One region of the Streptomyces griseus subsp. griseus genome, then DNA from elsewhere that is predicted to be linked to it. Evidence: riboswitches for the same ligand, from Rfam matches in the RefSeq annotation. Region 1 holds a riboswitch; the other holds the start of a gene.

Region 1 (6,012 bases):
TGACCACCGTCCACGACCTCGCCGAGGCGGGCGAGGCCGAGCTCGTACGGCTGGTCGGCAAGGCCCACGGTCACGGTCTCTACCGGATGGCGCTGGGGCTCGACGACCGGCCGGTGGTCGCGGAGCGGGACGCCAAGTCCGTATCGGTGGAGGACACCTTCGATGTGGACCTGCACGACCGGGTGCGGGTGCGCGCGGAGGTGGAGCGACTGGCCGTGCGGTGCGTGGAGCGGCTGCGGTCCGCCGACCGGTCGGGGCGCACGGTGGTGCTCAAGGTGCGCCGCTACGACTTCTCCACCCTGACCCGCTCCGAGACGCTCAGAGGCCCACGGACGACCCCACGGTGGTCCGTGAGGCGGCCGCGAGGCTCCTGGAGGCCGTCGACACCACCGGGGGCGTACGGCTGCTGGGTGTGGGTGTCACGGGGCTCGCGGACTACACCCAGGAGGACCTGTTCGCGCAGGCGGCGGATGCCCGGGAGCTGGCGGCGCGGGCGGAGGAGGAGGCCGATAGGCCGGCCGTGGACGAGGCCGGACCGGTGGAGGAGGAGCCCGAGCGGGAGAGCGCCGAGCAGCTCGCCGCCCGGCGCTGGCCCGCCGGACACGACGTACGCCACGCGGTGCACGGACACGGCTGGGTGCAGGGGAGCGGGGTGGGCCGGGTGACGGTCCGGTTCGAGGAGCCCGGCGGGCCGGTCGGCCGCGTCGTCACGTTCCGCATCGACGACCCCGAGCTCAGCCCGGCCGACCCGATGCCGCTGGTCCGCGACCCGGTCGACTACTCCTCCTGGCCGGCCAGCCTGCCGAAGTCGCGATCGGGGCCGGTCCCGGCCGCCGGCGGGGAGTCCAGGCCGTAGTGGCGGTAGAGCTGCAGCTCCTGTTCGGGGGAGAGGTGACGGCCGACGCCGAAGTCCGGGGCGCCCTTGATCAGCGCGCGGTCGAACGGGATCCGCAGCTCGTCCTCGACGAATTCGCTGGGTTCCAGCGGGACGAACGCGTCCCTGCTGAACAGACCCGTGCGGACGGCCGCCCACTCGGGCACACCGGTCGCGTCGTCGAGATAGACCTCGTCCACCGTTCCGATCTTGGCGCCCTTGCGATCGAACGCCTTGCGGCCGATCAGGCGGCGCGGGTCGATGTCGGTCTGCACGGTGCCTCCCACTGGTCGCACTGGCTCAAGGGGGTCCCGTGTCACCGCGAGGTGATCCCCTGTCGCTCCACCAGCACCAGACAAGTGCAGAACGGTGGCGTCGGCCACTCGAGGGCTCCCCGGGGATGGCCGCTGGTAGGCTGGCAGATGGCTGCTGACCCCGTGCGGGAGAGTCCTCCGGTGCAGAATCCGGAGGCGCCGAAGGAGCAAATCCTCCCCGGAATCTCTCAGGCCCCCGTACCGCACGGACGAGGTCACTCTGGAAAGCAGGGCGGGTTCGTGCGGCGTATGCCGGGGCGGGCTCGACCCTCACCGACGGTGAAAGCCGGTGCGCCCCCGGGCGGGCCGGTGAAGCTCTCAGGTTGAGATGACAGAGGGGGAGGCCGTTCGGGCACCCGCGCCGTGGTGCCCCTCGCAGGTCGTGACAGACCAGGAGGCCTCCACCATGACCCCCCGTCGCACTCCGCTCTCCCAGCTGGAGCAGGGCATTCCGTTCGAGCAGCGCCACATAGGGCCCGACGCCGAGGCCCAGGCGAAGATGCTCGCCCAGGTCGGCTACGGCTCCCTCGACGAGCTGACCGCCGCCGCGGTGCCCGACGTGATCAAGAGTGCGGAGGCCCTGAACCTTCCCTCGGCCCGCACCGAGGCAGAGGTGCTGGCCGAGCTGCGGTCGCTGGCCGACCGCAACAAGGTGCTCGCCCCGATGATCGGCCTCGGCTACTACGGCACCTTCACGCCGCCCGTCATCCTGCGCAACGTCATGGAGAACCCCGCGTGGTACACGGCCTACACGCCGTACCAGCCGGAGATCTCCCAGGGGCGCCTGGAGGCCCTGCTCAACTTCCAGACCATGGTCGCCGACCTGACCGGCCTGCCCACCTCCGGCGCCTCCCTCCTCGACGAGGGCACCGCGGCCGCCGAGGCCATGGCGCTCGCCCGGCGCGTCGGCAAGGTCAAGAACGGCGTCTTCCTGATCGACGCCGACACCCTGCCCCAGACCATCGCCGTGATCCAGACCCGCGCCGAGCCGACCGGTGTCGAGGTCGTCGTCGCGGACCTCAGTGACGGCATCCCCGCCGAGATCGCCGAGCGCGGCGTCTTCGGCGTCCTGCTCCAGTACCCGGGCGCCTCCGGTGCTGTCCGCGCCATCGAGCCCGTCATCCAGCAGGCCCACGAGCTGGGCGCGATCGTCACCGTCGCCGCCGACCTGCTGGCCCTCACCCTGCTCACCTCGCCCGGAGAGCTCGGTGCCGACATCGCGGTGGGCACCACCCAGCGCTTCGGCGTGCCCATGGGCTTCGGCGGCCCGCACGCCGGCTTCATGGCCGTACGCGAGAAGTTCGCCCGCTCCCTGCCCGGCCGCCTCGTCGGTGTCTCCGTGGACGCCGACGGCAACAAGGCCTACCGCCTGGCCCTGCAGACCCGCGAGCAGCACATTCGCCGCGAGAAGGCCACCAGCAACATCTGTACGGCACAGGTCCTGCTCGCCGTCATGGCCGGGATGTACGCCGTCTACCACGGCCCCGACGGACTGCGCACGATCGCCCGCCGCACCCACCGCTACGCCGCGATCCTCGCCGAGGGCCTGCGCGCCGCCGGCGCGGACGTCGTGCACGGCGACTTCTTCGACACCCTGACCGTCCGGGTGCCCGGCAAGGCCGCGGAGATCGTCGCGGAGGCGCGCGAGCGCGGGGTCAACCTCCGCCGTGTCGACGCCGACCAGGTCTCCATCGCCTGCGACGAGACCACTAACCGGTCCCAGCTCTCCGCCGTCTGGGCCGCCTTCGGCGCCGACGCCGACATCGAGGCGCTGGACGGCACGGCCGCCGACGCGCTGCCCGAGGCGCTGCTGCGCTCCGACGGCATCCTGACCCACCCGGTCTTCCACCAGCACCGCTCCGAGACGGCGATGCTGCGCTACCTGCGCAAGCTCGCCGACCGCGACTACGCGCTGGACCGCGGCATGATCCCGCTCGGCTCCTGCACCATGAAGCTGAACGCGACCGCCGAGATGGAGTCCATCACCTGGCCCGAGTTCGGCGCGCTGCACCCCTTCGCCCCGGCCGAGCAGGCGCAGGGCTTCCTCACGCTCATCCGCGAGCTGGAGGAGCGCCTGGCCGAGGTCACGGGTTACGACGCCGTCTCCATCCAGCCGAACGCCGGCTCCCAGGGCGAGTTCGCCGGTCTGCTGGCCGTCCGGGCGTACCACCGGGCCAACGGCGACGACCAGCGCACCGTCTGCCTGATCCCCTCCTCGGCGCACGGCACCAACGCCGCGAGCGCGGTCATGGCGGGCATGAAGGTCGTCGTGGTGAAGACCGCCGACGACGGCGAGGTCGACATCGCGGATCTGCGGGCCAAGATCGAACAGCACCGCGACGAGCTGGCCGTGCTGATGATCACCTACCCGTCCACGCACGGGGTCTTCGAGGAGCACGTCGCCGACATCTGCGGCGAGGTGCACGACGCGGGCGGCCAGGTCTACGTCGACGGCGCCAACCTCAACGCGCTGGTCGGGCTCGCCAAGCCCGGCAAGTTCGGCGGCGACGTCTCCCACCTGAACCTGCACAAGACGTTCTGCATCCCGCACGGCGGCGGCGGCCCCGGCGTCGGCCCGGTCGGCGTCCGCGCCCACCTCGCCCCGTACCTCCCCAACCACCCGCTCCAGCCCGCCGCGGGCCCGGAGACCGGTGTGGGACCGATCTCGGCCGCCCCGTGGGGCTCGGCGGGCATCCTGCCGATCTCGTGGGCGTACGTCCGGCTGATGGGCGGCGAGGGGCTCAAGCGCGCCACGCAGGTCGCCGTGCTGGCCGCCAACTACATCGCCAAGCGCCTGGAGCCGCACTTCCCGATCCTGTACAACGGCCCGGCCGGACTGGTCGCGCACGAGTGCATCGTCGACCTGCGGCCGATCTCCAAGGCGACCGGCGTCTCCATCGACGACGTCGCCAAGCGCCTGATCGACTACGGCTTCCACTCGCCGACCATGTCGTTCCCGGTGGCCGGCACGCTGATGATCGAGCCGACCGAGAGCGAGGACCTCGCCGAACTCGACCGGTTCTGCGACACCATGATCGCGATCCGGGCCGAGATCGAGAAGGTCGCCTCCGGCGAGTGGAGCGCGGACGACAACCCGCTGGCCAACGCCCCGCACACCGCCGCCGCGCTCGGCGGCGGCTGGGACCACGGCTACAGCCGCGAGGAGGCCGTCTTCCCGGCCGGGGTGTCCGCCGCCGACAAGTACTGGCCGCCGGTCCGCCGTATCGACGGCGCCTTCGGCGACCGCAACCTGGTCTGCTCCTGCCCGCCGCTGGAGGAGTACGACAACTGACGCCTGCGGGCTGACGTCTGACATGCGTCGGGGCCGGTACGGGGATCTCCCCGGGCCGGCCCCTTCTCCGTACAGCGTGTTCCTCCGTCCGCCCTCAGGCGGCTTTCACCACGCGGCCCGCCGCCAACAGCCGGTGCGGGGCGATGATCTGCCCGTCCGGCAGCAGCTCGCCGGTGTCCTCGAAGAGCAGGACGCCGTTGCACAGAAGGCTCCAGCCCTGTTCCGGGTGGTGTGCCGTCAGACGGGCCGCCTCCCGGTCGGGGGAGTCGGCGGTGGGGCAGGGTGGCTGGTGCTGGCACATGGATGCGTTCTTTCGCTGCGTCGAGTCGAGTGTCCTGCGGCTTGATGAGAGGTTCACGGCCGCCCCCGTATCAGTCGGTCCGGTCCCAGTGTTGCCCTACGAGGGTGATTCCGCAGGGATTTCGCCGCAGCTCCGTTACTCCTCTCTTGACGCATCACCCGCGCGGACGGTTCACCGCAACTGCACTGTCACTTCGGGTGGTTCGGGGTGGCCGGACCGGGCTAGTCCGAGTGGGTAAGAGGGAGCCCCCGCAGTGACCCGTCCCGCCAAGGGGCGTTCGGGTCACCACGGGGGCCGGTCACCCCTCGGCCGTCGGTCAGGCGGAGCTGAGCAGCGGGCCCGGCGCCACCCGCAGGGTCATGACGGGCAGCAGATCGGCGACCCGGTGCGGCCGGTGGGCCGCGATGCCCGGCGGCGCCGGTGCCAGGGGCACCAGGACGTCGGCCGGGGCCAGCACACCGCCGGCCGCGTCGTCCTCCGTGTCGTCGTGCAGCCAGAGGGTGAGCATGTACAGCTCCGGGATGGAGAGAAGTCTCGCCTGGTACGCCGTCGGCGAGGCCTCCGCCTGGCGGACCGCGAGCTCCGTCGAGGCGAGATAAGGGCCCTCGAAGAAGTGCGAGAAGCTCCAGCCGTCCGGCGTGAGCATGGTGTCCGCGGCGGCGATCGCCCGGCCTTCGCTCCGGATCAGGAAGCGCCAGGCCGCGAGGCGGGTTCGGGGTGCGGTCCTGGTCGGAGCGATCCGGTCCAGCACGTGCACGGGAAGGGGCAGTTCGGGGCTGAGCGGTCCCTGGACGGACCGGAGGGCGGAGGTGCGCGCCTCGCGGACCGCGGTGGGGGAACCGAGGGCGGCGAGAACGCTGCGCAGGGCGGGCGCGGGGGCCGAGGGGACATGCAGCGGCATAGTGGGTCGCCTCTCACTTGGAGACACGGTGATGCGTGGGCGGGTGCAGACGGCGCTGTCGGCGTGCGGGGCGAGAGGAGGCCGGTGACGGGCCGGACGACGGGCCGGTTGCGTCAACTCTCTGCCTCGTCAGGCGGAGTTTATACGACACGTGTTCACTCAGTGTTTCCACTAGCTGCCGGGGATATTTCGCGCAAGGCGACATCCGGACTTCGGAATGAGGGTTTCCTGGCGATTTGATCGGCCGTTTTCTGCGCTCGTCTGCGCCTCTTTCGATGGCGCGGTAGGCCGAAACTCGTCGGTGTTTCCGCCACGCACTATCCGGGCGAA
Region 2 (6,012 bases), 4.5 Mb from region 1:
TCGACGGGGTCGTGCTGCCAGTCCGGCTCGTACAGCTTCACCCGGCCGCCGCTGGCGGGCCCGTCCAGGGCGGTGCGCCCGGCCCGGCAGAGCTCGGCGACGGCGGGCGGGGGCAGCGGTATGCCGACCGCGCCCCCGGATTCACCGCGATGCCGACCTGCGGGGGCAGCCCCCGGGCGAAGTCGCGGGCGGGCGCCACGGCGAAGGACATATGGCTGCCGACGCAGCTGAGGAACTGGCCCTCGGAGCTGAAGACGGGGACGTACGCGGCGCCGTCGATGTCCATCATCGGCAGGTCGAGGTCGGCGCTGGCGGGCGAGCCGCCGTTGGGCAGCGGCACCCAGACCGAGCTGCGGCCGAGCACCTCGACCAGGCGGCCGCCCGCGTCGGTGGCGCCGAGGGAGGCGGTCAGCACCTCTTCGAGCTCGTTGGCGGGCCACCCGTGCTGGGGGTGCGCCTGGACCGGTGCCGGAATGTCCACTGCCTCTGTGCCTCTCTCCGCCGTCTCGTCGCTCGGCCAGAACCCTAACCGGCGCAGGCGACCGGGGCCTCCCCGCCGGTGAAGGAGATCCGGTCGAGCGCGCTCGCGGCCTCCCGGTCCAGCAGCACCGCCGAGGCGCAGCCGGGGGGCAGCGCACCGCGTTCGGTGTCGCGGATCAGCCGGGCCACCGCGTGCCGGTGGCGGGCGAAGGCGTATCCGGAGACGCCCCGGCCGCGCTCGTGCTGCCCCTGGCGGGCGGTCGCGGGGTCCACGTCGAGGAGGAGCAGGTTCAGTGTGCGGCCCCGGCGGGCGGCGTGCAGGGCGAGCCAGCGGCGTACCCAGGTCTGCGTACCGCAGTCATGGACGACCACGGAGTCGCCGGAGCGCAGGACGGCCCAGAGCCCGAGGTAGTGGGCGGCGCGGACCAGGGGGCGGTAGAGGGCGTAGGGGAATAAGCGGGGCAGGGCGGCGGCCCAGAGGTCGCGGGTGTTCTGGGAGTCGATGGCGCGGCCGCTCACGGCCCGCCGGATCAGGGTGGACTTGCCCCCGCCGGGGAGCCCGGAGACGACCACGATGTCGCCGGGGGTGAAGTCGAGGCTGTACGGAGCGTGGCCGATGCGCCCGCGCAGGTCGCGTACCACCGGCGCGGGCTCGGCGATCAACTCCTGTACGGGTGCGCCGGGCTGTGCGGGCATCGCACCGCGCTCGGCCTCCCAGGCCGGTACCGGCCGCTGCAACGCCATCGCCCATCCCCCTGCTTTCGGGCCGCTCACCGTCCAGGGCCTGTGGTGCTGAGCAGGCCGAAGACCCTGACTCCTGAAGTGTAAAGAAATGGCAAGGCTTCACAACCGCCTCCGCTGTTCGCACAAGCGTTGCCGACCGGCCGCCCCACTCCGCCGCAAGGCGTGCGATGATGACCCGGCCAACTGCATACCGGCCGTTCGAATCCGCGCGGGAGAGTTCCGGCCACAGTGTGAGCCGGGCGCCGAAGGAGCAAGATCCTCCCTTGAATCTCTCAGGCCCCGTACCGCGTGGATGAGGCAGATCTGAAAAGCGAGCCGCCCGGCGGCTCCACCCAAGGTGCAAGCCGAGCCCTGTGACCAGGGGCGCCCCGTCAGCGGGGCATCTCCGACAGGGGCTATCGGCGAACCTCTCAGGTTCCGATGACAGATGGGGAGGATTCGTCCTGACGTCGTCATGCCCTGGAGCCATGCCCATGAGCACTGCCCCCCGCCTCACCGCCCTCGACGCGCTGCACCGCTCGCTCGGCGCCACCATGACCGACTTCGCGGGCTGGGACATGCCCCTGCGGTACGCCAGCGAGCGCGACGAGCACAACGCCGTACGCACCAGGGCCGGTCTCTTCGACCTGTCGCACATGGGCGAGATCACCGTCACCGGCCCCGAGGCCGCGGCCTTCCTGAGCTACGCGCTGGTGGGGAACATCGCCACCGTCGGCAACGGGCGGGCCCGCTACACGATGATCGTCCAGGAGGACGGCGGGATCGTCGACGACCTGATCGTCTACCGCCTGGGCGAGACCGAGTACATGGTCGTCGCCAACGCGGGCAACGCCCAGATCGTGCTGGACGCGCTGACCGCCCGGGTGGCGGGCTTCGACGCCGAGGTGCGCGACGACCGGGACGCGTACGCGCTGCTCGCGGTCCAGGGCCCCGAGTCCCCCGCCATCATGAAGGCCGTCACCGACGCCGATCTGGACGGGCTGAAGTACTACGCGGGCCTGCCGGGCACGGTCGCCGGGGTCCCCGCGCTCATCGCCCGTACCGGCTACACCGGCGAGGACGGCTTTGAACTCTTCGTCGCCCCCGAGCACGCCGAGCAGCTCTGGCGGGCGCTGAGCGAGGCCGGCGAGGCGCACGGGCTGATCCCCTGCGGCCTCTCCTGCCGGGACACGCTGCGCCTGGAGGCGGGCATGCCGCTGTACGGGCACGAGCTGACGACGGCGCTGACCCCGTTCGACGCGGGTCTGGGCCGGGTCGTGAAGTTCGAGAAGGAGGGCGACTTCGTGGGCCGCGAGGCGCTGACGGCCGCCGCCCAGCGCGCCGAGAGCGCCCCGCCGCGCAAGCTGGTCGGCCTGATCGCCGAGGGCCGCCGGGTCCCGCGCGCCGGTTTCGCGGTCGTCGCGGACGGCAAGGTGATCGGCGAGGTCACCTCCGGCGCCCCCTCCCCCACCCTGGGCAAGCCGATCGCCATGGCGTACGTGGACGCGGCCTTCGCCGCCCCGGGCACCGAGGGCGTGGGCGTGGACATCCGGGGCACGCACGAGCCGTACGAGGTCGTCGCGCTGCCGTTCTACAAGCGCCAGAAGTGATATCCCGGAGGAAACCGGGCCTTCACATCGGCGTGCGGACGTCACGGAAGTGACGTACCTCCGTCTCACACCGTAAGACCACCGTTCATCAGCACTCCCCCGCGTACAGGAGAATTCAGGTCATGAGCAACCCCCAGCAGCTGCGGTACAGCAAGGAGCACGAGTGGCTGTCGGCCGTCGAGGACGGCGTGGCCACGATCGGCATCACGGAGTACGCGGCCAACGCGCTCGGTGACGTCGTCTACGCCCAGCTTCCGGAGGTCGGTGACACGGTGACCGCGGGCGAGACCTGCGGTGAGCTGGAGTCGACCAAGTCGGTCAGCGATCTGTACTCGCCGGTGACCGGTGAGGTGACGGCGGCCAACCAGGACGTCGTGGACGACCCCTCGCTGGTGAACTCCGCTCCCTTCGAGGGCGGCTGGCTGTTCAAGGTGCGCGTCACGGAGGAGCCGGCCGACCTGCTCTCCGCCGACGAGTACACCGCGTTCTCCGGCAACTGAGACCTTAAGGGACCCCCTGATGTCGCTTCTGAACTCCTCCCTCCACGAGCTGGACCCGGACGTCGCCGCCGCTGTCGACGCCGAGCTCCACCGCCAGCAGTCCACCCTCGAAATGATCGCCTCGGAGAACTTCGCTCCGGTCGCGGTCATGGAGGCGCAGGGCTCCGTCCTCACCAACAAGTACGCCGAGGGCTACCCCGGCCGCCGCTACTACGGCGGCTGTGAGCACGTCGACGTGGTCGAGCAGATCGCGATCGACCGGATCAAGGCCCTGTTCGGCGCCGAGGCCGCCAACGTCCAGCCGCACTCCGGTGCGCAGGCGAACGCCGCCGCGATGTTCGCGCTGCTGAAGCCGGGCGACACGATCATGGGCCTGAACCTGGCCCACGGCGGTCACCTGACCCACGGCATGAAGATCAACTTCTCCGGCAAGCTCTACAACGTGGTCCCCTACCACGTCGACGAGAGCGGCCTGGTGGACATGGAGGAGGTCGAGCGCCTCGCCAAGGAGTCCCAGCCGAAGCTGATCGTCGCCGGCTGGTCCGCCTACCCGCGCCAGCTGGACTTCGCCGCCTTCCGCCGCATCGCGGACGAGGTCGGCGCGTACCTGATGGTCGACATGGCGCACTTCGCGGGCCTGGTCGCGGCCGGTCTGCACCCCAACCCGGTGGAGCACGCCCATGTCGTCACCACCACCACGCACAAGACCCTCGGCGGTCCGCGCGGTGGTGTGATCCTCTCCACGCAGGAGCTCGCCAAGAAGATCAACTCGGCGGTCTTCCCGGGTCAGCAGGGCGGCCCGCTGGAGCACGTGATCGCGGCCAAGGCGGTCTCGTTCAAGATCGCGGCGGGCGAGGAGTTCAAGGAGCGCCAGCAGCGCACCCTGGACGGCGCCCGCATCCTCGCCGAGCGCCTGGTCCAGCCGGACGTCACCGAGGTGGGCGTCTCCGTCCTCTCCGGCGGCACCGACGTGCACCTGGTCCTGGTCGACCTGCGCAACTCCGAGCTGGACGGCCAGCAGGCCGAGGACCGGCTCCACGAGCTGGGCATCACGGTCAACCGGAACGCCATCCCGAACGACCCGCGCCCCCCGATGGTCACCTCGGGCCTGCGGATCGGCACCCCGGCGCTCGCCACCCGCGGCTTCGGCGCCGAGGACTTCACCGAGGTCGCGGAGATCATCGCCGCCGCCCTCAAGCCGTCGTACGACGCGGACGACCTCAAGGCCCGCGTCGTGGCGTTGGCCGAGAAGTTCCCGCTGTACCCCGGCCTGAAGTAGCACCTGGCCTGCGGTTCCGCGCATCGCGACGGGGCACCGCGCACACTGGACGAGTGAGCGCGGTGCCCCGTTCCTTGCCCTTTGGTTTGCATTTCTCCCGCTTTCCCCGCTTGTCCTCGCACCGCCCAGGCAGACAACGGCGTCTTCCAACCCCCCAAGGAGTCCTCCCGTGGCCATCTCGGTCTTCGACCTCTTCTCGGTCGGCATCGGCCCGTCCAGCTCCCACACGGTGGGCCCGATGCGGGCCGCCCGGATGTTCGCGCGCCGCCTGAAGAACGAGGGCCTGCTCGCGCACACCACCTCGATACGGGCCGAGCTGTACGGCTCCCTCGGCGCGACCGGGCACGGCCACGGCACCCCGAAGGCGGTCCTGCTCGGCCTGGAGGGCGAGTCCCCGCAGACGGTCGACGTGGAGAGCGCCGACGCCCGGGTCGACGAGATCCGTTCCTCGGGCCGGATCAACCTGCTCGGCATGCACGAGATCGCGTTCGCCTTCGACGACGACCTGGTCCTGCACCGCCGCAAGGCCCTCCCGTACCACGCCAACGGCATGACGATCTTCGCGTACGACACCGAGGGCGCCCCGGTCCTGGAGAAGACGTACTACTCGGTCGGCGGCGGCTTCGTCGTGGACGAGGACGCGGTGGCGGGCGAGAACCCGATCGTCCCCGACGACACAGCCCTGCGGCACCCCTTCCGCACCGGCGACGAGCTGCTGCGCCTGGCCCGGGAGACCGGACTCTCCATCTCCCGGATGATGCTGGAGAACGAGCTGGCCTGGCGCACCGAGGCGGAGATCCGCGCCGGGCTGCTGGACATCTGGCGGGTCATGCAGGCCTGCGTCTCACGCGGTATGTCCCACGAGGGCATCCTCCCCGGCGGCCTCAAGGTCCGCCGCCGCGCCGCCAACTCGGCCCGCCAGCTCCGCGCCGAGGGCGACCCGCAGGCCCACGCGATGGAGTGGATCACCCTCTACGCGATGGCGGTCAACGAGGAGAACGCGGCGGGCGGCCGCGTGGTCACGGCCCCCACCAACGGCGCGGCGGGCATCATCCCGGCCGTCCTGCACTACTACATGAACTTCGCCTCGGCCGGCTGCACCGAGACGGAGAAGGAGGACAGCGTCGTCCGCTTCCTCCTCGCCGCCGGCGCGATCGGCCTCCTCTTCAAGGAGAACGCCTCCATCTCCGGCGCCGAGGTCGGCTGCCAGGGCGAGGTCGGCTCGGCCTGCTCCATGGCGGCCGGCGCCCTCGCCGAGGTCCTGGGCGGCTCCCCCGAGCAGGTGGAGAACGCCGCCGAGATCGGCATGGAACACAACCTGGGCCTGACCTGCGACCCGGTCGGCGGCCTGGTCCAGATCCCGTGCATCGAGCGCAACGGCATGGCGGCGGTGAAGGCGGTCACGGCGGCGAAGATGGCG

What was found. Region 1 has a riboswitch for glycine ahead of gcvP (aminomethyl-transferring glycine dehydrogenase). Riboswitches for the same ligand answer to the same signal wherever they lie in the genome.
Region 2: linked by a shared signal. The riboswitch ahead of gcvT (glycine cleavage system aminomethyltransferase GcvT) and the one ahead of gcvP (aminomethyl-transferring glycine dehydrogenase) in region 1 are both predicted to bind glycine.

The regions. Positions count from the first base shown of each region.
Region 1 covers NZ_CP032543.1:855,439-861,450, reverse strand. The annotation lists partial or broken gene D6270_RS03965 (DNA polymerase IV) at 1-856, shown strand, start outside; gene D6270_RS03960 (PRC-barrel domain-containing protein) at 778-1,149, opposite strand; glycine riboswitch at 1,305-1,402, shown strand; gene gcvP (aminomethyl-transferring glycine dehydrogenase) at 1,595-4,480, shown strand; gene D6270_RS03950 (DUF5999 family protein) at 4,575-4,781, opposite strand; gene D6270_RS03945 (hypothetical protein) at 5,098-5,682, opposite strand.
Region 2 covers NZ_CP032543.1:5,386,104-5,392,115, reverse strand. The annotation lists partial or broken gene D6270_RS24450 (enhanced serine sensitivity protein SseB) at 1-481, opposite strand, end outside; gene D6270_RS24445 (AAA family ATPase) at 526-1,224, opposite strand; glycine riboswitch at 1,424-1,521, shown strand; gene gcvT (glycine cleavage system aminomethyltransferase GcvT) at 1,698-2,813, shown strand; gene gcvH (glycine cleavage system protein GcvH) at 2,936-3,313, shown strand; gene glyA (serine hydroxymethyltransferase) at 3,333-4,592, shown strand; gene D6270_RS24425 (L-serine ammonia-lyase) at 4,762-6,012, shown strand, end outside.